Regions from separate parts of the Nonomuraea sp. NPDC003727 genome, predicted to be linked through region 3. Evidence: predicted binding sites of a transcription regulator. Region 3 holds the regulator's gene; each other region holds the start of a gene.
The links. The regulator HrcA, encoded in region 3, represses chaperone genes, less so after heat shock. The targets are predictions, from matches to a motif close to TTGGCACTCTCNNNNNGAGAGTGCCAA.

Region 1 (7,227 bases), on a different contig from region 3:
CCACCCGCTGGTTGACCGCCTCCACCCGGTCGTCGATGGCCTCCAGGTGCTCGCCGGCCTTCTCGGCGGCGCTGGACATGCCGGTGAGCGTGGCGTCGATGCCGTCGAAGCGGCCGACGACGCGCTCCTCGACCTCGGCCAGCCGCTCGTCGAGCGTGTCGAGGTGGGAGTCGAGGTCGTTGAACCGGCCCTCGGTGCGGGTGGCGGTCTCGGCGAGGTGGTTGGCCGCGCCGGCCATGCGCTCGTCGAGCGTGGTGAACCGGCCGTCGACCCGCCCGTCGAGCCCGTCGAAGCGGTCGTCGTGGCGGCCCAGGTGGCCGTCGAGCGCGCCCAGGCGCTGGTCGACGCCGGACAGGCGGGAGTCGAGCCCGCCCAGGCGGGCGTCGACGCCGGACAGGCGGGTGTCGATGTCGGCCAGGCACTCGTCGGCGGTCTCGATGCGCCCGTCGACGGTGGTCAGCCGGTTGTCGACGGCGATGAGCCGGCCGTCGGCCCGGTCGATCCTGCTGTCGACACCGTCGAGGCGGCCCGTCAGGCGGGTCTCGGTGGCGTCGACCCTGGCGCCGACCTCCTCGATGGCGGCCGAGAGCAGCTCGGTGGAGGCGGCCAGCGACCCGTCGACCGCCTTGAGCTTCGTCTCGACCATCTCCGGCAGGCCCTTCACGCCGCTCTCGATGCGGTCGGTGCGGCTGGTGAGCTCGGCCATCGACTTGTCGAGGCGGGTGAAACGGTTGGCGGCGGCGTCCATGCTGGCGCTGAGCTGGCCGAGCTTGCCGGCGAAGTCGCCGAGGCGCTTGGCGATGCCGTCGGTGCTGGCGATGACCGACTCGATCCGCTTGAGCGCCTCGTCGAGGGTCTCGCTGACGGTGCTGATGTCGGCCCACAGGCTGGGCAGTTCCGCCACCGGCTTGACCCGCTCGCCGACGGACTCGACCCGGGCCTCGATGCCGCCCACCTGCTCGCCGACGGCGTCGACGTGGTCGCGTACCGCCTCCACGTGCTGGGCCAGGCCCTCAGCCCAGGACGGCGGCCTGGTGGTGATGTCGTCGAGGCGGCCGCTCACGGTCTCGAGCGTGCCGGTCAGCCCGCCGAGCTCGCGCTCGCGGACCTCCCGCAGCAGCCACTCCATGCCCTCAAGGCGCTGGCGGATCTCGTCGAGCACCGCGCCCTGCGTGCGCTGCTCGTAGACGTGGTCCTGCGCGGCCCGCGCGAGCAGCTCGCGCATCCTGTCGGAGATGGCGGTCTGGCTGCCTGCCTGGAGAAGGGTGGTGTGGTTGGAGTGATCCACCGAAAGCTCCTTCACTCGCCGACGTCTGCCGCGCAGCGGTGGGTAATCGTTAGGGGTGAACTCTCGCCCGGCCACCTTAGTAGCTCGATCAAGATCTTTCGGTGTCGACTTTAAAAGATCGTGATTGTCGATGTATCGCCCTGATTTGTCATTTACCCAGTTCGGGAGGGGTGCAGATAAGCACGGAAGGGCGGTCGGAGATTCGGGTCAGAATGACCACCGCGGATATGTTTCCGGACAGTCGCAAATCACTGCGCAACCGTTCGATGTCGACCGCCGAGGCGCGTTTCTTGATGGTCACGTTTCCGACATTGCGCGCGCGAAGTGCCGCTCTCAGTTTTTTCACCGAGAACGGCATCACTTCATTCACCTCGTACCTGGACGCCCAGACGGTGTCGACGAGATCGTCACCGGTGATGTAGGCGATCAACGGGTCGGCCAGGCGCCCGTTGACCATGGCGGCCACCTCGGCGACCAGGTGCGCGCGGATGGCGGCGCCGTCCGGCTCGTAGACGTAGCGCCCCACCGGGCCGACGGGGGCCTGCGCGCCCGTGGGGGTGAGCGTGCCGCCCTCGGGCAGCAACGTGGCCCTCCTGCCGAACTCCGCGCCGCCCGCCGCCGCCTCGCCGATCCGGGCTCGGGGTACGGCCCGCCCACCCGCGTCCGTCCCCGCCTGGCCCGCGTCCGTCCCCGCTTGACCCACGGACGTCCCTGCCTGGCCCGCGTCCACGGCCATGCCGGACAGGGCGCCCGTCCAGATGGCGGCCTCCTTGACCTCGCCCTTGAACGAGACCCACTCGGCCTCGGCGCCCGGCGGGACGAACTCGTAGGGGATCCCCGGCGCCACCTTCAGGCACGCCGCCGGCGCCCGCTCGAGCAGGTCGAGGATGACCGGCCAGGTGGGGGAGTAGGCGTTCGGGTCGAAGGTCCGCCCCTTCGCGGTACGGCGGGCGGGATCGGCGAACAGGACGTCGTAGGCGGCCGGGTCCACGGAGGCGGCGTCAGCCGTACGGACCGTGACCCTGTCGGACAGCCCCAGCGCGTCGGCGTTGGCCAGCGCGACGGAGACGGTCAGGGGGTCGGTGTCGACGGCGTCCACCTCGCAGCCGGCGCGCGCCAGCGCGACGAGGTCGCCGCCGATGCCGCTGCAGACGTCGACCACCCGCAGGCGCGAGCCGGGCCGGGGCGGTGCCCCCTGGGGCGTGGTGGGGATCTCGTGCGGAGACGCGGGAGCGGCGGGCCTGGCGGTGAGGAGGGCGATCCGGCGGGCACGGTGCTCGGCGACCTCGCGGCGGGTGGCCTGCTCGACCCCGTGCGGAGTGAAGTACATCAGCGCCGCGTCGTCGCCGAACTTCGCCCTGCCCCGCTCCCGCAGCTTCGCCTGGGTGAGGGCGGCGGAGGTGAGGGCGGCGTCGTAGGTCCTGCGCAGCCTGGTCGCGGCCACGACGGGGTCCCCGCTCGCCAGTTCGACGGCCTCGGCGAGGGCCTTCTGGCCGCGAGGTGTCAGGAGTGCGAGGAAGGCGTCGTGGTCCACGCCATACGACGTTAGTGCAGGGCGTCGAGCGTGATGTCGATGGGGAAGGGGACGGAGACGGCGAGCCGGTCGCGGTGGATGCCGGTGGCGACGTAGGCGCCTACGACCTCGTCGAGCTCGTAGGTGTGGATGACGGGCTTGCCGTTCTCGTCTTTCACGATCCAGAAGTGCTCGATGCCGGCCGCGGCGTAGATGCCGGGCTTGACGTGGTTGTCACGATGCTCCGACTCCGGCGAGACCACCTCCACCACCAGGTGGACCTCACGGGGTGTGTAGGCCGTGCGGTCCAGGTCGGCCGCGACCGTGGCGTCGATCACGACGAGATCGGGGCAGGGGCGCTGGCGGGGCGCGATGGTGACGTCCATCTGGGCCGCGATTCCGCGGTCCAGAGGGGCCTGGCCTTCGAGAGCCGTGGCGAGGCGGCGAATGACGAGATCGTGGAAGCGTCTCTGGGGGGACATGAGGAGGAGGGCTCCATCGACGAGTTCGACATGCTTGAAGAGATCCGGTTCGCCATGGGGCCCGTCCTCGGGGAGCAGGTCCAGGTCGTCGGCCGTCCACCCGCCCTCCGGTGGCAACGGCCAGTTGGCGAGGACGTGGCGCACGTCATCCATCGTGCTGGTCACGTCACGCATCGTAGCGTCGTCGTCACCGCCGTTTCTGGTCGTCACGTGGTCCAGTGTTCCCCTTTTCGCGGCTCTGTGTCGTCCGGGAGGGGAGTTTTCCGGCGCCCGAGTATCGCTCTGAGCTGAGCAGAGCGGTTCGTGTTGACGGGCAAGGCCTGCTTGCATACTGTTTCGTGTTGGCACTCTCCCCTTGAGAGTGCCAACGTGCGACGAGGCAGGTCTGACACCCGCGACGGCAGGCCCAGCTGGTCGCCTCTTCTAGATCATCCAAATCTGAAGGGGAGGTCCGATCGTGACGACCGCCACTAAGGTTCCCGTTAAGCCGCTCGGCGACCGCATTGTGGTCCAGCCGCTTGAGGCCGAGCAGACCACCGCTTCCGGCCTGGTCATCCCGGACACCGCGAAGGAGAAGCCGCAGGAGGGCAAGGTCCTCGCGGTGGGCCCGGGCAACTGGGACGAGGACGGCGAGAAGCGCATCCCGCTCGACGTCAGCGAGGGCGACATCGTCCTCTACAGCAAGTACGGCGGCACGGAGGTCAAGTACGGCGGCGAGGAGTACCTCGTGCTCTCCGCCCGTGACGTTCTCGCCATCATCGAGAAGTAAGCCGTGAGAAAGCCCCGGGCCCGCCAAGTGCCCGGGGCTTTCACCGCCAACGGACGTGCCTGATGGACCGCCATCTGCCCGACGCGTCGGCTGAGGCAGGCGACGGCGGCCCTCGTACGTCTCCGGATGGGACGCTGAGAGGACTTTTCCCATGCCGAAGATCCTGGAGTTCGAAGAGGACGCGCGGCGCGCGCTTGAGCGCGGCGTCAACGCCCTCGCGGACGCAGTGAAGGTGACCCTGGGCCCGCGCGGCCGCAACGTGGTCATCGACAAGAAGTTCGGGGCGCCGACCATCACCAACGACGGCGTCACCATCGCTCGCGAGGTCGAGCTCGAGGCGCCGTACGAGAACCTCGGCGCCCAGCTCGCCAAGGAAGTGGCGACCAAGACCAACGACATCGCCGGTGACGGCACCACCACGGCGACCGTCCTCGCCCAGGCGATGGTCCGCGAGGGCCTGCGCAACGTGGCCGCGGGCGCTTCCCCGCTGTCGCTCAAGCGCGGCATCGACCAGGCCGCCAAGGCCGTCAGCGACAAGCTGCTGGCCTCCGCGCGCCCTGTCGAGGACAAGAAGGAGATCGCCAATGTCGCGACGATCTCCGCTCAGGACGCCAAGATCGGCGAGCTGATCGCCGAGGCGTTCGACAAGGTGGGCAAGGACGGTGTCATCACCGTCGAAGAGTCCAACGCCATGGGCATGGAGCTCGAGTTCACCGAGGGCCTGCAGTTCGACAAGGGCTACCTGTCGGCCTACATGGTCACCGACCCCGAGCGCATGGAAGCGGTCCTCGAGGACCCGTACATCCTGATCCACCAGGGCAAGATCGCTTCGATCGCCGACTTCCTGCCGCTGCTGGAGAAGGTCGCCCAGACCAAGAAGGCGCTGCTGGTCATCGCCGAGGACGTCGAGGGCGAGGCCCTGGCCGTCCTGGTGACCAACAAGATCCGCGGCACCTTCACCTCGGTGGCCGTCAAGGCCCCCGGCTTCGGTGACCGCCGCAAGGCCATGCTGCAGGACATCGCGATCCTGACCGCCGGCCAGGTCGTCAGCGAGGAGATCGGCCTCAAGCTCGACCAGGTCGGCCTCGAGGTGCTCGGCACCGCCCGCCGTGTCGTCGTCACCAAGGACGCCACCACGATCGTGGACGGTGCCGGTGACGCGCAGGCGATCGAGGACCGCGTCAAGGAGATCAAGCTCGCCATCGAGCAGTCCGACTCCGACTGGGACCGTGAGAAGCTCCAGGAGCGCCTCGCGAAGCTGTCCGGCGGCGTCTGCGTGCTGCGCGTCGGCGCGGCCACCGAGGTGGAGCTCAAGGAGAAGAAGCACCGCCTCGAGGACGCGATCTCCGCGACCCGCGCCGCGATCGAGGAGGGCATCGTCTCCGGCGGTGGCTCCGCGCTCATCCACGTCTCCAAGGACCTGGACGACCTCGGTCTGTCCGGCGACGAGGCGACCGGTGTGGGCGTCGTCCGCCGCGCGCTGATCGAGCCGGCCCGCTGGATCGCCGAGAACGCCGGTCTCGAGGGCTACGTCGTCACCCACAAGGTCTCCGAGATGTCCGCGGGTCACGGCCTCAACGCCGCGACCGGCGAGTACGGCGACCTGGTGGCGCAGGGCGTCATCGACCCCGTGAAGGTGACGCGCTCGGCCGTCCAGAACGCCGCGTCCATCGCGGGCATGCTGCTCACCACCGAGGCTCTCGTGGTGGACAAGCCCGAGGAGGAGGCCCCGGCCGCCGGTGGTCACGGCCACGGTCACGGCCACGGCCACTGACCTGCGTCGACCTGAGGTCCGCGTCCCGTCCCGGGGCGCGGACCTTTCGCATTCCTGGGACGATCCGCCCCTGCCAGGCGACGTGACGGCCCCCGGGGCGGCAGTCCCTTCCCGCACGGTGAGGGCCGCTCCGGGGTGGCAGTCTCCCGTACGGCAAGCCCCCCACGCCCACCGTGGGCACGGGCCGGGGTCCGTCCTGCCACGCCACTCCAGCGGGACGGGGCGGGCCGCCGTTACGTCACGCCCCCTGAACCGACGTCCTGAACCGCGCACAGAAGGCGGAAGGGGCCACGCCGAGGCGGGAACGCCCGCCGCAACGACCCGTCCTCGCAGGTGGGTGGTCATGCGGTTTCGGCGGTGGGGTGGTGACGGAGAGTTCGCGGAAAGGCGATGGGTGGGCGAGTGCGAAGTTGTCCGGAAAGAGAACTATTTCGCGGTAAACCGAACACGTTCGTAAAGCGTCCCCCCGTCTGACGTGTTTCCTGCATTTCAGCTAATGGCCTGAAATATCGTCACACACCGAAACCCTTAGTGTGGCGGACCGATTACGCCGCGTTATCGTCGCTTCAATGTGACCAATCCGTAGCCGTTCGCTATGACGACAGGCACGATCAGTGCGGGCATCATGCCTAACGTGAGCGAGGGAAGCGTCGCCGACGCCAAAATTGGGGTAAGGCTTGCGTCGAGACTTCCGGCACGAGCGGACGAGTCCGACCTTCGGGAACTGACGAGCCTCGCCGTCCAGGGGGATCGCACCGCGATCGAATCTCTGCTCGGGGAGCTCCGTCCCATGGTGGTGCGCTATTGCCGTGCGCGACTGGGGAGGGTTTCCGGGCAATATCACATCGCCGATGACGTGGCGCAGGAAGTCTGCATCGCCGTGCTGTCCGCGCTGCCCCGCTACCGTGACATGGGCCGGCCGTTCGCCTCCTTCGTGTTCGGGATCGCCTCCCACAAGGTGGCCGACGCGCTGCGCAGTTCGGTGCGCTCCGCCGTACCGACGCAGGATCTGCCCGACGGGCCCGACGAGGGGCCGGGGCCGGAGGAGACGGTCGTCCGCTACATCGAGGTGGAGCACGCCCGCAGGCTGCTGTCGCGGCTGCCGGACAACCAGCGCGAGCTGCTGCTGTTGCGGGTGGTGTCGGGGCTGTCGGCCGAGGAGACAGGTAATGTACTCGGCATGACACCAGGTGCGGTGAGGGTCGCCCAGCATCGGGCGCTGGCCAGGCTCCGGCAGATGGCCGAGCTGGAGTCGATCGCTTGACCGAAGAAGAAAGCGACGCGCTCCTCGACGCGTTGTCACGGGGCGAGCCGCCGCCCCTCGGTGATCCGGCCGCCGCGCTGCTCGCGGCGCTGCTGGAGGACGTCGGTCAGCGTCGCTCTTCGGTGTCGATGACGCCG
Region 2 (7,227 bases), on a different contig from region 3:
GCGACAAGGAGCTCCAGGTGCTGGTGGTCTCCAAGGTGGCCAACTTCTCCATCGACCTGCCGGAGGCGGCCGTCGCCATCCAGGTGTCGGGCACCTTCGGGTCACGGCAGGAGGAGGCGCAGCGGCTCGGCAGGGTGCTGCGGCCGAAGGCCGACGGCGGCGGCGCGCGCTTCTACACGGTGGTCAGCCGCGACACGGTCGACCAGGAGTTCGCCGCGCATCGCCAGCGCTTCCTGGCCGAGCAGGGCTACGCCTACCAGATCATCGACGCCGACGACGTCCACCAGTAAAGGTCTCCACCAGTGAAAAGGCTCGCGCGATGACCGTCGCGCGAGCCGTCCACACCTGGAGCTAGGTCCACGAAACCCCGCGGGCCTTCAACATCGGGCCACCCCCTCACCGGCGACTGCTATCGCGATGCGACATACCCCCATGATCCGTCGAATCCACCGCAGATGCCCGGATTTTTCGGTTTTTGGGGAGGGATTACCGGGCCAGCATCCCGCCGACGAAGAGCACACCCTCGGCGACCACCCAGGCGAGCAGCGCGCCGCCGATCAGTACGGCGAAACGCGCGGGGAACAGCCACGCGCCGACGGTCATGACCGCCGCGACCACCGCGAACAGCCCCGACAGCATCGAGGCGCTGTCGAGACGGTCGGCACACGCCGCGGAGGTCTCACCGTCGGTGCAGAACGCCTCCAGCCCCCACCCGGCATACACCGACAATCCCCACAACGCCGCCAGCAGGAGGCTGGCGACCGTCGGAATGACTGGGGAGATCCTCACGCTGCCTCCTGATTAATCGATTGGAAGCTCCCGAGCCCGGGGGTAAGCTCAACGGTTCGCTGCCTTGTCTACCACCTCCGTTATCGAATGGGGAGGCGCTTTCGCATGCCCGGAAACCAGTTGGCTCCCGACATACCCACCGACGTGCTCGCCGCCGAGCGCGCCCATCTGGCCGAGTCCCGCGCGGCGCTGCGAGCGATGCGCGAGCACGCCCAGTCGCTGTCCGCCGACGCGGCGGGCGACTGGGTCTCGCAGCAGATCCTGCAGTCCCTGCTCGACCAGCGCGTCGCGGCGCTCGCCGACCATCCGGACACCCCCCTGTTCTTCGGCAGGCTCGACCGGGAGGACCACGACGACCTCCCCGGCGTCATCTACGTCGGCCGCCGCCACGTCCACGACGGCACCAGCCGCCCCCTGGTGATCGACTGGCGCGCCCCCGTCTCGGGCGCCTTCTACCAGGCCAGCCCCGCCGACCCGATGGGCGTCGTACGGCGCCGCCGCTTCGGCTACCACGGCGGCGACCTGACCGCCTTCGAGGACGAGCACCTCGAAGACGGCGCCGAGCTCGGCACCTCGAAGATCCTCACCGAGGAGATCGAGCGCCCGCGCACCGGCCCCATGCGCGACATCGTGGCCACCATCCAGCCCGACCAGGACGAGATCGTCCGCGCCGCGCTGACCCAGACCGTCTGCGTCCAGGGTGCCCCCGGCACCGGCAAGACCGCCGTCGGCCTGCACCGGGCCGCCTACCTGCTGTTCACCCACCGCGAGAAGCTCGGCAGGGCCGGCGTCATGATCGTCGGCCCGAACAAGGCCTTCCTGTCCTACATCTCCTCGGTGCTGCCCGCCCTCGGCGAGGTCAAGGTCGACCAGACCACGGTCGCCGAGCTCCTCGGCGACCACGACACCCCCGAAGACCCGCTCGTGGCCGCCGTCAAGGGCGACGCCCGCATGGCCAAGGTGCTCGAGCGCGCGCTCTGGCTGCACATCGTCAAGCCCACCGAGGGCCTCGTCTACACCAGGGGCGCCTACCGCTTCCGCGTCGCCGACCACGAGGTGCGCGAGATGGTGGCCTCGCTGCGCGGCACCACCAGGTACGGCCCCGGCCGCGCCGCCCTCGCCCAGCGGCTGGCACACCAGGTGCTGGTGCGCATGGAGCAGCGCGGCGACTCCCCCGACGACAGGGTCCAGGACGCGGTGGCCCGCTCCAAGCCGGTCAAGCAGCTGGTCGAGGCGGTATGGCCCAAGGTGACGCCCGCCCAGGTGCTCTTCCGCCTGCTCTCGGACGCCGACTTCCTGGCCGCCGCCGCGCGCTCCGACCTGACGGCCGAGGAGCAGCGGACACTGCTGTGGGGCAAGCCGTACCGGTCGTGGAAGTCGGCCAGGTGGTCGGCCGCCGACGCCGCGCTGCTCGACGAGCTCGCCGACCTCGTCGAACGCACCCCCTCCCTCGGCCATCTGGTCGTCGACGAGGCGCAGGACCTGTCGGAGATGCAGCTGCGGGCGCTCGGGCGGCGCTGCCGTACGGGATCGGCCACGGTCCTCGGCGACCTCGCCCAGGGCACCACGCCGTGGTCGACCCGTTCGTGGAGCACCGTGCTGCGACACCTCGGCCAGGACTCCGGCGAGGTCACCGAGCTCACCCTCGGCTTCCGCGTGCCCCGCGAGGTGCTCGACTACGCCGCCCGGTTGCTGCCCTCCATCGCCCCCGACCTGGCCGCCCCCCGCTCCCTCCGCCCCGGCCAGGGCTCGCTGACGGTACGGCAGAGCGGCGAGGTGGTCGAAGCCGTCCGTGACGCGCTCGCCAAGGAGGGCTCGATCGGCGTCATCGTCCCGGACGCCATGGCCGAGGCGGTGTCGCGCTCCCTCGACGGCGTCCCGCACGCCCTGCTCGGGCCCGACTCGACCGAGGAGCACCGGCTCCTGGTCATCCCCGCCACGCTGGCCAAGGGCCTGGAGTACGACCACGTCATCGTCGTGGAGCCGGCGGACATCGTCGAGGCCGAGCCACGCGGTCTGGCCCGGCTGTACGTGGTGCTCACCCGCGCGGTCACCTCGCTGACGGTGCTGCACGCCAAGCCGCTCCCGGCGCAGCTCGCCACCGCCTGACGCGCCACCCGACCAGCCCCGGCCGCCCTCACGCCCTCTCCGCCACGTCCCGGAGAGGGCACCCTGAGGACTCGCGGAACGCCTCAGCAGGCGATGAGCCGCACCCGGTCACCACACAGGCGTCGACATGATCGGGCATCTGGCGGGCCACCGCTTCGGCCACATAGCCGGAGACGTTGTCGGTGAGCTTCTTCAGTTCGGCCATCTGCTCCGACGGCAGGGTGACGGTGATACGAGTCATGTCGTCCACGTAGTCAGCATGCTGAAAAGCATGCACCTACGCATGCGAAAAGGGGCGCCACCCGCGAACGGGTGCCGCCCCTTTCAGCTTGGGCAGGACTTAGAAGTCCATGTCCCCGCCGCCGGGCATGCCCGCCGGAGCAGCCGGGGTCTTCTCCGGCTTCTCGGCGATGACCGCCTCGGTGGTCAGGAACAGCGCCGCGATGGAAGCGGCGTTCTGCAGCGCCGACCGCGTCACCTTGGCCGGGTCGAGGATGCCCGCCTCGAACATGTTGACGTACTCGCCGGACGCGGCGTTGAGGCCCTCACCCGGGGTGAGGTTGCGCACGCGCTCGACCACGACGCCGCCCTCGAGGCCGGCGTTGACCGCGATCTGCTTCAGCGGCTCCTCCAGCGCCTTGCGGACGATCGCCGCACCGGTGGCCTCGTCACCCTGGAGCTCGAGCTTGTCGAACGCCTTGGTGCCGGCCTGCAGCAGGGCCACGCCACCGCCGGGGACGATGCCCTCCTCGACGGCCGCCTTCGCGTTGCGGACGGCGTCCTCGATGCGGTGCTTGCGCTCCTTGAGCTCGACCTCGGTCGCGGCACCGGCCTTGATGACGGCGACACCACCGGCGAGCTTGGCCAGGCGCTCCTGGAGCTTCTCGCGGTCGTAGTCGGAGTCGGTGCGCTCGATCTCGGCGCGGATCTCGTTGACCCGGCCGGCGATCTGCTCGGGGTCACCGGCGCCGTCGACGATGGTGGTCTCGTCCTTGGTGACGACGACCTTGCGGGCGCGGCCGAGCAGGTCGAGGGTGGCGGACTCGAGCTTGAGGCCGACCTCCTCGGAGACGACCTGGCCACCGGTCAGGGTGGCGATGTCGCCCAGCATGGCCTTGCGGCGGTCACCGAAGCCGGGAGCCTTGACGGCGACCGACTTGAACAGGCCGCGGATCTTGTTGACGACCAGGGTGGCCAGGGCCTCGCCCTCGATGTCCTCAGCGATGATCAGCAGCGGCTTGCCGGCCTGCACGACCTTGTCGAGCAGCGGCAGCAGGTCCTTGTTGGCCGAGACCTTGGAGTTGACGATGAGGATGTAGGGGTCCTCGAGGACCGCCTCCATGCGCTCGGGGTCGGTCACGAAGTAACCGGAGACGTAGCCCTTGTCGAAGCGCATACCCTCGGTGAGCTCGAGCTCGAGGCCGAAGGTGTTGCTCTCCTCGACGGTGATGACGCCTTCCTTGCCGACCTTGTCCATCGCCTCGGCGATGAGGTTGCCGATCTCGGCGTCGCCGGCGGAGATGGAGGCGGTGGAGGCGATCTGCTCCTTGGTCTCCACGTCCTTGGCCAGCTTGGAGAGCTCCTCGCTGACGCGCTCGACGGCGGCCTCGATGCCCTTCTTCAGGGACATCGGGTTGGCGCCGGCGGCGACGTTGCGCAGGCCCTCGCGTACCAGCGCCTGGGCGAGCACGGTGGCGGTGGTGGTGCCGTCACCCGCGACGTCGTCCGTCTTCTTGGCGACTTCCTTGACCAGCTCGGCGCCGATCTTCTCCCACGGGTCCTCGAGCTCGATCTCCTTGGCGATGGAGACACCATCGTTGGTGATCGTGGGAGCGCCCCACTTCTTCTCCAGCACGACGTTGCGGCCCTTGGGGCCGAGGGTCACCTTGACGGCGTCGGCGAGCTGGTTCATACCGCGCTCGAGACCGCGCCGGGCGTCCTCGTCAAACGCGATCATCTTGGCTGCCATAAGGCTAGACCTCCCAGATGCAGGGTGGCTTGCAGCGGACCGAGCCGACGCCCGCGACGGCATGGGCCCGACTCCATTCGGCGGACCCCATCGTCTCGATCCCAGTGTCTGGCACTCTCATAACCAGAGTGCCAACGAACTGTTTAGCACTCTACCCTGCCGAGTGCAAGCGAGGCGCGCTTTCGCCCAGGTCAACCCCGCACGCGGGTCGTCGCGGAGAACGCTTCGCGATCATCGCCGCTTTCGTCACGCGGCCACGCGGAGCCGTCCGCCCCCTGCCCCATGGCTCCAGAGTACGACGGGCAGGCCCGATCGGCTGACGCGGACCGGACCTGCCCGGATCGACGAAAAGGACATGACAGATCCGCACGGACTGCGCCGCCGTGTGAGCTGCCGGTGCCTTGATGGTTCTGGTTCAGACAGTCCTGACGGATTCCGCCTGGGGACCCTTCTGGCCCTGGGTTATCTCGAACTCGACCCGCTGGCCCTGCTCGAGTGCCCGATAGCCGTCCATCAAGATCGCTGAGTAATGGACGAATACATCCTTACCACCGTCTACCGCGATGAAGCCGTAGCCCTTGTCCGCGTTGAACCACTTGACGGTGCCCTGCGCCACTTCCGACTCCTCTTACTGGGCTCCGGACCCCGCCCATTCACTCGCGGGATCCGCGATCGCCACGACTTATGGGGAAATCAGCCGGACGATCGCCCTCGACCATACCTGTGGCATGCCGTAGAACAACAGAGTCAATCGCCAAACTCGTTCTCGGTGTTCGTGACGGGCATTCTTGTAGTGGCCTAAAGGTTAGTCAAATATTCCATCTTCCGATGAAGAAACCCTCTCACCTGGCATGGACAACCTGCGACTTTCGGCCAGGACACCGCCACGGAAGGGTGTCCGCGCCGCCACACCGGGCCACTCCCGAGTCAGGGCCCGCGATTGCCGCCACACCACTCAGAAAACGGTCAAAAGTCACGAAAACGCCCGCGAGGCAATCCTCGCGGGCGTCCGTGAAGCCGGAATACGGTCAGCCGCCGGCCACGGCCGGGATGATGGAGATCTGCACTCCCTCGGGAGTGGCGCTCTCGAGGCCGTCGACAAAACGGACGTCCTCTTCGCCGACATAAACGTTGACAAAACGGCGAATCTTGCCCGATTCATCCAAAATGCGCGCGCCGATACCCGGGTAGTCGGCGTCGAGCTTCTGCAGCACCTCGCGAAGGGTGGCACCCTCGCCGCTCACCTCGGAGCTGCCGCCGGTGTACGTGCGCAGAATGGTGGGGATCCGCACCGAAACGCTCATGACTAGTACCTTTCCTTTCAGACAGCCCAGACAGCCCAGACAGCCCAGACAGACAGCTCAGACAGCCGCGCGGAACGCGTCGAGGGACGGCCTGATCACGGCCGTGGGCGTGGCGTCGTCCGCGATCGCGTCGAGCGTCTTGAGCCCGTCACCGGTGTTGAGCACCACGGTGGTCAGCGCGGGGTCGAGCTGACCCGTCTCGACGAGCTTCTTCAGCACGCCCACCGTCACGCCGCCCGCGGTCTCGGCGAAGACGCCCTCCGTGGAGGCCAGCAGCTTGATGGCCGACACCACCTCGGCGTCGGTGACGTCCTCGACGGCCCCGCCGGTACGGCGCGCGATGTCGAGCACGTACGGCCCGTCGGCCGGGTTGCCGATGGCCAGCGACTTGGCGATGGTGTCCGGCTTGACCGGCTGGACCACGTCGTGGCCCGCCTTGAAGGCCGTGGACACCGGCGAGCAGCCGAGCGCCTGGGCCCCGAAGATCTTGTAAGGGGTGTCCTCGACCAGGCCGAGGGCGATCAGCTCCTTGAAGCCCTTGTCGATCTTGGTGAGCTGCGACCCGGAGGCCACCGGGATGACGATCTGGTCGGGCAGCCGCCACCCGAGCTGCTCGGCGATCTCGTAGGCCAGGGTCTTGGAGCCCTCGGCGTAGTAGGGCCGCAGGTTGACGTTGACGAAGCCCCACTTGTCGCCGAGCGGGTCGCCGATGAGCTCGGAGCAGAAGCGGTTGACCTCGTCGTAGGTGCCCTGGATGCCGACCAGCTTGCCGCCGAAGACCCGGGCCATGGCGATCTTCGCCTGCTCCAGGTCCGCGGGGATGAAGACGCACGCCTCGAACCCGGCCCTGGCGGCGGCCGCGGTCACCGCGCCCGCCAGGTTGCCGGTGGAGGAGCACGACAGCGTGTGGAAGCCGAAGTTGCGCGCCGCCTCGACGGCGATGGCGACCACCCGGTCCTTGAAGGAGTGGGTGGGGTTGCCCGAGTCGTCCTTCACGTACAGGTCGCGCAGGCCCAGGACCTTGCCGAGGTTGGTGGCCTGGACGAGCTTCGTCCA
Region 3 (7,227 bases):
GGACACGGCGCCGAGGATCCTGCGCCACGCGTCGGCCGGTTCGAGTCCCCAGCCCAGCGCGGCGATCACGCCCTCCTTCCACGGTAGTCCGCGCGGCACCTCCGGCCACGCGGGGATGCGCAGCACGGACGGCTTGACCGCCTGCCAGATGTCGACGAAGGGGTGCCCGACGACCAGCACGTGCGGGGAGGTGACCTGGGCGGCGATGCGGCTCTCCTTCGAGCCGGGAACCAGGTGGTCGACCAGCACGCCGAGCCTGCGCCCCGGTTCCGGCGCGAACTCGGCCACGATGGCGGGCAGGTCGTCCACGCCCTCGAGGTATTCCACGACCACGCCTTCGACCCGCAGGTCGTGGCCCCAGATCTTCTCCACGAGCGCGGCGTCGTGCACGCCCTCGACGTAGATGCGGCTCTCCCGCGCGACCCTGGCCCGCAGCCCCTCGACGGCGATCGAGCCGGAGGCGCTGCGCCGGGGACCGGCGGGGGCGGCGGCGGGCCGTACCAGGGTCACGGGCCTGCCCTCCAGCAGGAACGCGGCGGGCGCCAGCGGGAACAGCCGGCGCTTGCCGAAGCGGTCCTCGAGCGTGACCGCCTCCTTGTCGCAGGCCACCACCGCGCCGCAGAACCCGCTGTCGGCGTCCTCCACGACCAGGTCGCGTTCGGCCGGCACGACCGGGATCTTCCCCTTGCCGGGGCGCCGCCAGTTCCCCGCAAGGACGTCACGCTCGTACATGGGGGGACCGTAGCAAATCGCCGTGTCGCAGCGGCGCGCGACGAGAAGGACGCCAGGGCCCCTCTTCGGGGTACCGCCAGGGGGGCGGTGGAACGTCGGTCATGGACAGTATTGTCGGCGTACGGCTTGCGGCCGGCTTGACTCCGCGTGTTATCGCACCTTGTGGGCGAGAGCCGTACACTTGGCACTCGGGAACACAGAGTGCTAGACCTGTCGTTCCTCAACAGGCAGGGAGGTGAGCACGTGCTCGATGATCGGAAGCTTGCGGTGCTCCGCGCCATTGTCGAGGACTACGTGTCCACCAACGAACCGGTGGGCTCGAAGGCGCTGGCCGAGCGCCACAACCTGAACGTCTCCCCGGCCACGGTCAGGAACGACATGGCGGCGCTGGAGGAGCAGGGCTACATCGCCCAGCCCCACACCAGCGCCGGACGGGTGCCGACGGACAAGGGCTACCGGCTCTTCGTGGACAGGCTGTCGCAGATCAAGCCGCTCTCGGCCGCCGAGCGCAGGGCGATCGAGACGTTCCTCGCCGGTGCGGTCGACCTCGACGACGTGGTCACCCGCACGGTCCGGTTGCTGGCGCAGCTGACCAGACAGGTGGCGGTGGTGCAGTACCCGACGCTGTCGCAGTCGACGGTCCGTCATCTGGAGCTGGTCCCGCTGACCGACAGGCGGGTGATGTTCGTGCTGATCACGAACACCGGCCGGGTCGAGCAGCGCGTCATCGAGCTACCCGAGCCGATCGAGGAGTCGAGGGTCGCGCACCTGCGCGCGGTGCTCAACGCGTGCCTCGACGGCTGCGGGCTCAACAAGGTGCCCGAGCAGGTCGCCGACCTGCCCGAGCGGCTGGCGGTCGAGGACCGGCCGGCGGCGGCGACGATCCTGTCGGTGCTGCTGGAGACCCTGGTCGACCGCCACGACGAGAAGATCGTCTTCGCCGGGGCGGCCAACCTGGCGGGCGCCGACTTCACCACGGGCCTGCGCGACGTGCTCGAGGCGCTGGAGGAGCAGGTGGTGCTCATGCGCCTGCTCGGCGAGACTTCCGACATGCCGACCACGCTCACCGTCAGGATCGGCTCGGAGAACCCCTACACAGGACTGCGTGGCACCTCCCTCGTCGCCACCGGGTACGGTTCCGGGGCCCGCCTCGGCGTGCTCGGTCCCACCCGGATGGACTACCCCGTGACGATGGGCGCTGTACGCGCGGTGGCCCGCTACGTCAGCCAGATCCTGGCTGCATCATAAGAGGTCGATAAGTGGCAAACGACTACTACGGCACCCTCGGGGTGCGCCGTGACGCCAGTCAGGACGAGATCAAGAAGGCGTATCGTCGGCTGGCGCGCGAGCTGCACCCCGATGTGAACCCCGATCCGGCGACCCAGGAGCGCTTCAAGGAGATCACGCAGGCCTACGAGGTCCTGTCCGATCCCAACAAGCGCCAGATGTACGACCTGGGCGCCGACCCCTTCGCGAGCGCGGGCGCGGGTGCCGGAGCCGGCGGATTCGGCGCAGGCTTCCCCTTCAGCGACATCATGGACGCCTTCTTCGGCACGGCGGGCGGCGCCCGAGGCCCCCGCTCGCGCGCCAGGAGAGGGCGTAACGCGACCATCAGGGTCGAGCTCGACCTGCGCGAGGCGGCGTTCGGCACCACCAGGGAGCTCAACGTCGACACGGCCGTGCTGTGCGAGGTGTGCTCCGGTTCGGGCGCCGCTCCAGGCACGCATCCCGACACCTGTGACATGTGTCAGGGGCGCGGTGAGATCTCCCAGGTCACCAGGTCGTTCCTGGGCCAGGTCATGACCTCGCGGCCGTGCCCCCAGTGCGGCGGCTTCGGCTCGATCATCCGCCACCCCTGCCAGGAGTGCTCGGGCGACGGCCGGGTCCGCACCCGCCGTACGATCAAGGTGCGCATCCCCGCGGGCGTCGAGGACGGCACCCACATCCAGCTGGCCGGCGAGGGCGAGGTCGGCCCCGGCGGCGGCCCTCCCGGAGACCTGTTCCTGGAGATCGTCGAGAAGCCGCACGAGATCTTCGAGCGGCGCGGCGACGACCTCCACTGCACCGTGCAGATCCCGATGACCGCTGCGGCCCTCGGCACGTCGCTGACGGTGGAGACGCTCGACGGCGCCGAGGAGATCGACGTCCGGCCGGGCACCCAGTCGGGCCAGGTCATCACCATGTACGGCAGGGGCGTCCAGCGCCTGAACGAGACGGGCCGCGGCGACCTGCTGATCCACGTCAACGTGGAGACGCCCACCCGCCTCGACCAGGCGCAGGAGGACCTGCTGCGCGAGCTGTCCAAGCTGCGCGGTGAGGAGCGTCCGCCGGGCAAGTTCGCCCCCGGCCAGCAGGGGTTCTTCTCCCGGCTGAGAGACGCCTTCAACGGCCGTTAGTCCACCGTCCGGTACGGCAGGCCGGCTCGGCCCCACCGCGGTCACGCGGCCGGGGCCCGTCCATCACGCTGCTCCAGCGGGACTCCGGCCGGCCGCCGTAACGTCGCCCGCCCAGGGGAGGCTCCTGTGACCGTGCCCGTGTTCCTCGCCGACGCGGCCGATCTCGGCCGCGCGCAGTTCGTTCTCGGCGGCCCCGAAGGGCGGCACGCGGCAGCCGTGCGGCGTATCCGGGCGGGCGAGCGGATCGACCTGACCGACGGGGCGGGCGCGGTCGCCGAGTGTGTGGCCGTCGAGGTGCTCAAGGACGGCCTGCGGGTGGAGGTCCTGCGCCGTTTCGAGGTTCCCGCGCCGTCGCCGCGGCTGGTCGTGGTGCAGGGGCTGCCGAAGGGCGACAGGGGCGAGTTGGCGGTGGAGATGATGACCGAGGCGGGCGTCGACGTGATAGTCCCCTGGTCGGCGGCGCGCAGCGTCACGCAGTGGAAGGGCGAGCGGGCGGCCAAGTCGCTGGCGAAGTGGCAGGCGACGGCCAGGGAGGCGGGCAAGCAGGCCCGCAGGTTCCACGCCGCCCAGGTGACGCCGCAGCACTCGACGGCCCAGGTGGCCGAGCTGCTGGCCGGGGCCGCGCTGGCGCTGGTGCTGCACGAGGAGGCGGAGGAGGGGCTGGCGAGCGTCGAACTGCCGGTGGCCGGCGACATCGTGCTCGTGGTGGGGCCCGAGGGCGGGATCTCAGAGGACGAGCTCGACAGGTTCACGGCGGCGAAGGCCGTGCCGGTGCTGCTCGGGCCGACGGTGCTGCGCACCTCCACGGCGGGGGTCGCGGCGGCCGCCGTCGTGCAGGCGCGTACGGGGCGCTGGTGATGCTAGGGGCTGGACAGCGGGGTGGCGATCTCGCTCGGTGAGGGCGCGGGGTCCTCGGGCGAGCACTGCTCGGCGCTGCAGTCGGGGTTGTCGGGGTTCTGGGTCGTCTCTGACGGCGTGGCCGACGGGGTCGGCGTCGGGGTGGCGTCGAGACACTCCTCCGCACGCGGCTGCGCGCTTTCCTTGGCGCACGGCGTCGGGGTGGGGGTCGGCGTCGGGGTCTTCTTGACCGGGGCGTGCGTCTCGGAGGTCTCGGTGGCCGGTGAGTGGGTCACGGGAGGCGGCGGGACGGCGGGCTGGGTGCGCCGCGTCGGCGGCAGCTTGGCCGGCGGGCGGGTGGTCGAGGAGTTGTCGGGGGGCAGCTCGGTGCCGTTGTCGACGGGGACCGCGGGGACGATCACCATGTTGCGGAGGTCGGGGACGACCATCACGATCGTCCCCGCCACGAGAACCGCGCCCGCCGCCGCGGCGCCCGCCCGCCACCAGAACAGTCCCCGCAGCCCGCGCCTTTCGATGCGGGCGCGGATGATCTCCAAGCCCTCGGGAGACGGCACGACCGCGTCCGCCTCCGCGCGCAGCACCCGGCGCAGGATCTCGCCGTGCTCGTCGGGTGGCAGGGTCATGACATCTTCTCCAGAACGGAACGCAGGGCCGCCATGCCGCGAGCCGTGTGGCTCTTGACGGCGCCCTTGCTGATGCCCATGGCATGGGCGATCTCGGCCTCGGACAGGTCACCGTAATAACGAAGAACGAGCGCCTCTCTCTGTCGCGCGGGCAGGGCCCGCAGTGCCTCGATGACGGCCGAGCGTTCAAGCTCGCCGATCGCGCCGTTCTCGGCGCTCGGGGCGTCGGGCAGGCCTTTGGGAGCGTACTTTTCGACGACCGCGCGGTGACGCAGCACGGAACGGGACCGGTTGACGACAGACTGACGTAGGTAGGCGAGTGCTTTGTCGGGGTCGCGAAGTCTGCGCCAGGCGCCATGGATGGCGACGAACGCGTCCTGCACGACTTCCTCCGCGGTTGCTATGTCGCGTACCAGCAACACAGCGAGACGCACCAATGACCGAAAGTGGGCGCTGTAGAGCGCGGTCACGGCCATGTCGGCATCCCACCCGACCGGCACCGCCCCTAACGACCTGTCGGCCAGAAGGGTTTCGGTGGTCACATCAGTGGGACGCTCAGCCTTCCCGGGGGGTTTACGCTCTTGCGGTTCCTTAGGGGGCATGACCCAGTCGTGTCCTCGCCAGGTGGCCTCGCCCGACCCTGAATCGTCTTAGTTTTCGGTGGATTGTCGCACACACACCCTAACCGCGGGGATCTTTGTACGCACGGTATGACGGATTACCGATTGGCAACAGCGGGTCCCCTCCTTTCTCTCGAGTGACGATAGGGTTCCACCGTGACCGACTGTCTCTTCTGCAAGATCGTGGCGAAGGAGATTCCTGCCGAGATCGTTTACGAGACCGACAGGACGCTGGCCTTTCGCGACATCAATCCGCAGGCGCCCATGCATGTGCTGGTGATCCCCAAGGTTCACCACGCCGACGCCGCCGCGCTGGCCCAGGCCGACGACGGCCTGGCCGACGACGTGCTCAAGAGCGCGCACGCCGTGGCGACGCAGGAGGGTGTGGCCGAGGGCGGCTATCGCGTGGTCTTCAACACCGGACCGGGCGCGGGCCAGACCGTTTTCCACGTGCACGCGCACGTTCTGGGCGGGCGCGCGCTGTCCTGGCCGCCCGGCTGATATTGACGCGAGCCGGGTGGGGGTGCCCGGCTACCATGAAGTGAGAACACCCTACCGAGACCGGGAGGCATCAGGCCGACAGGCCTGCCCATGTCTGAGCTAAACGAATCCCGTAGAACAGCACCACCCTCGCGCACTCAGGCAAAGGTGCTGATTCCGGACGAATATCCGATGGTCACCCTCCTTGGCTCCCGCGACGAGTTGCTGCGCGTCATCGAGGGCGCGTTCCGCGCCGACATCCACGTGCGCGGCAACGAGATCACCGTCACCGGCAGCCCCGACGAGAGCGGCGCCGTCGTGCGCCTGTTCGAGGAGCTGGTCGAGGTGCTGCGCAGCGGCGGCGAGCTGACCGCCGACGCCGTCGAGCGCAGCATCGCCATGCTGAAGATGACCTCCGAGCGCCCCGCCGAGGTGTTGTCCCTCGACATCCTCTCCTCGCGCGGGCGCACCATCCGGCCCAAGACCGTCAACCAGAAGCGCTACGTCGACGCGATCGACAAGCACACGGTCGTGTTCGGCATCGGCCCCGCCGGCACCGGCAAGACCTATCTCGCCATGGCGAAGGCCGTACGCGCGCTCCAGGAGAAGAAGGTCAACCGGATCATCCTGACCAGGCCCGCCGTCGAGGCGGGGGAGCGGCTCGGCTTCCTGCCCGGCACGCTCTACGAGAAGATCGACCCCTACCTGCGCCCGCTCTACGACGCGCTGCACGACATGGTCGACCCCGAGTCCATCCCCAAGCTGATGGCCGCGGGCACGATCGAGGTCGCGCCGCTGGCGTACATGCGCGGTCGCACGCTCAACGACGCCTTCATCATCCTCGACGAGGCGCAGAACTCCTCGGCCGAGCAGATGAAGATGTTCCTCACGCGACTGGGCTTCAACTCCAAGATCGTCGTGACCGGTGACGTCACCCAGGTCGACCTGCCCACCGGCACGGTCAGCGGTCTGCGCGTGGTGCAGGAGATCCTCGACGGCATCCCCGACATCCACTTCGCGCGGCTGAGCAGCTCCGACGTGGTGCGCCACAAGCTGGTCAGCGACATCGTCGACGCCTACGGGCGCTACGACGCGCTCCAGGAGCCGAAGCAGATCCACCAGCAGCGACGAGGGAAGCGACCGTGAGCATCGAGGTCAACAACGAGTCCGGCGTCGAGGTCGACGAGCAGGGTTTCGCCGCCCTCGCCGGGCACGTGCTGCAGGAGATGGGCGTCAACCCCCTCGCCGAGCTGTCGATCCTCGTGGTCGACGAGGGCGTCATGGCCGAGCTGCACGAGAAGTGGATGGGCGAGCCCGGCCCCACCGACGTGCTGTCCTTCCCGATGGACGAGCTGCGCCCCGGCGGCGGGGCGCGGGGCGACGCCGACAACGGCCCCGATCCCGCGCTCCTCGGCGACGTGGTGCTGTGCCCGCACGTGGCGGCCAAGCAGGCCACCACCGCCGGCCACAGCACGGCCGACGAGCTCGACCTGCTGCTCACCCACGGCATCCTTCACC

Region 1: the regulator HrcA is predicted to act here: its motif matches at 3,625-3,651, upstream of groES (co-chaperone GroES).
Region 2: the regulator HrcA is predicted to act here: its motif matches at 4,976-5,002, upstream of groL (chaperonin GroEL).

Annotation. Positions count from the first base shown of each region.
Region 1 covers NZ_JBSFNE010000005.1:66,797-74,023, forward strand. Annotated here, with positions in the region: gene ACWDLG_RS14545 (hypothetical protein) at 1-1,288, opposite strand, end outside; gene ACWDLG_RS14550 (class I SAM-dependent methyltransferase) at 1,437-2,822, opposite strand; gene ACWDLG_RS14555 (Uma2 family endonuclease) at 2,834-3,457, opposite strand; gene groES (co-chaperone GroES) at 3,741-4,052, shown strand; gene groL (chaperonin GroEL) at 4,204-5,826, shown strand; gene ACWDLG_RS14570 (sigma-70 family RNA polymerase sigma factor) at 6,452-7,090, shown strand; gene ACWDLG_RS14575 (DUF5319 domain-containing protein) at 7,197-7,227, opposite strand, start outside.
Region 2 covers NZ_JBSFNE010000003.1:578,013-585,239, forward strand. Annotated here, with positions in the region: gene ACWDLG_RS11415 (DNA repair helicase XPB) at 1-290, shown strand, start outside; gene ACWDLG_RS11420 (hypothetical protein) at 487-789, opposite strand; gene ACWDLG_RS11425 (HelD family protein) at 895-2,898, shown strand; gene ACWDLG_RS11430 (hypothetical protein) at 2,927-3,139, opposite strand; gene groL (chaperonin GroEL) at 3,239-4,867, opposite strand; gene ACWDLG_RS11440 (cold-shock protein) at 5,283-5,483, opposite strand; gene ACWDLG_RS11445 (MoaD/ThiS family protein) at 5,896-6,171, opposite strand; gene thrC (threonine synthase) at 6,229-7,227, opposite strand, start outside.
Region 3 covers NZ_JBSFNE010000002.1:298,641-305,867, reverse strand. Annotated here, with positions in the region: gene ACWDLG_RS06685 (DUF3097 domain-containing protein) at 1-732, opposite strand, end outside; gene hrcA (heat-inducible transcriptional repressor HrcA) at 976-1,980, shown strand; gene dnaJ (molecular chaperone DnaJ) at 1,992-3,128, shown strand; gene ACWDLG_RS06670 (16S rRNA (uracil(1498)-N(3))-methyltransferase) at 3,255-3,986, shown strand; gene ACWDLG_RS06665 (hypothetical protein) at 3,989-4,609, opposite strand; gene ACWDLG_RS06660 (SigE family RNA polymerase sigma factor) at 4,606-5,085, opposite strand; gene ACWDLG_RS06655 (histidine triad nucleotide-binding protein) at 5,386-5,730, shown strand; gene ACWDLG_RS06650 (PhoH family protein) at 5,821-6,855, shown strand; gene ybeY (rRNA maturation RNase YbeY) at 6,852-7,227, shown strand, end outside.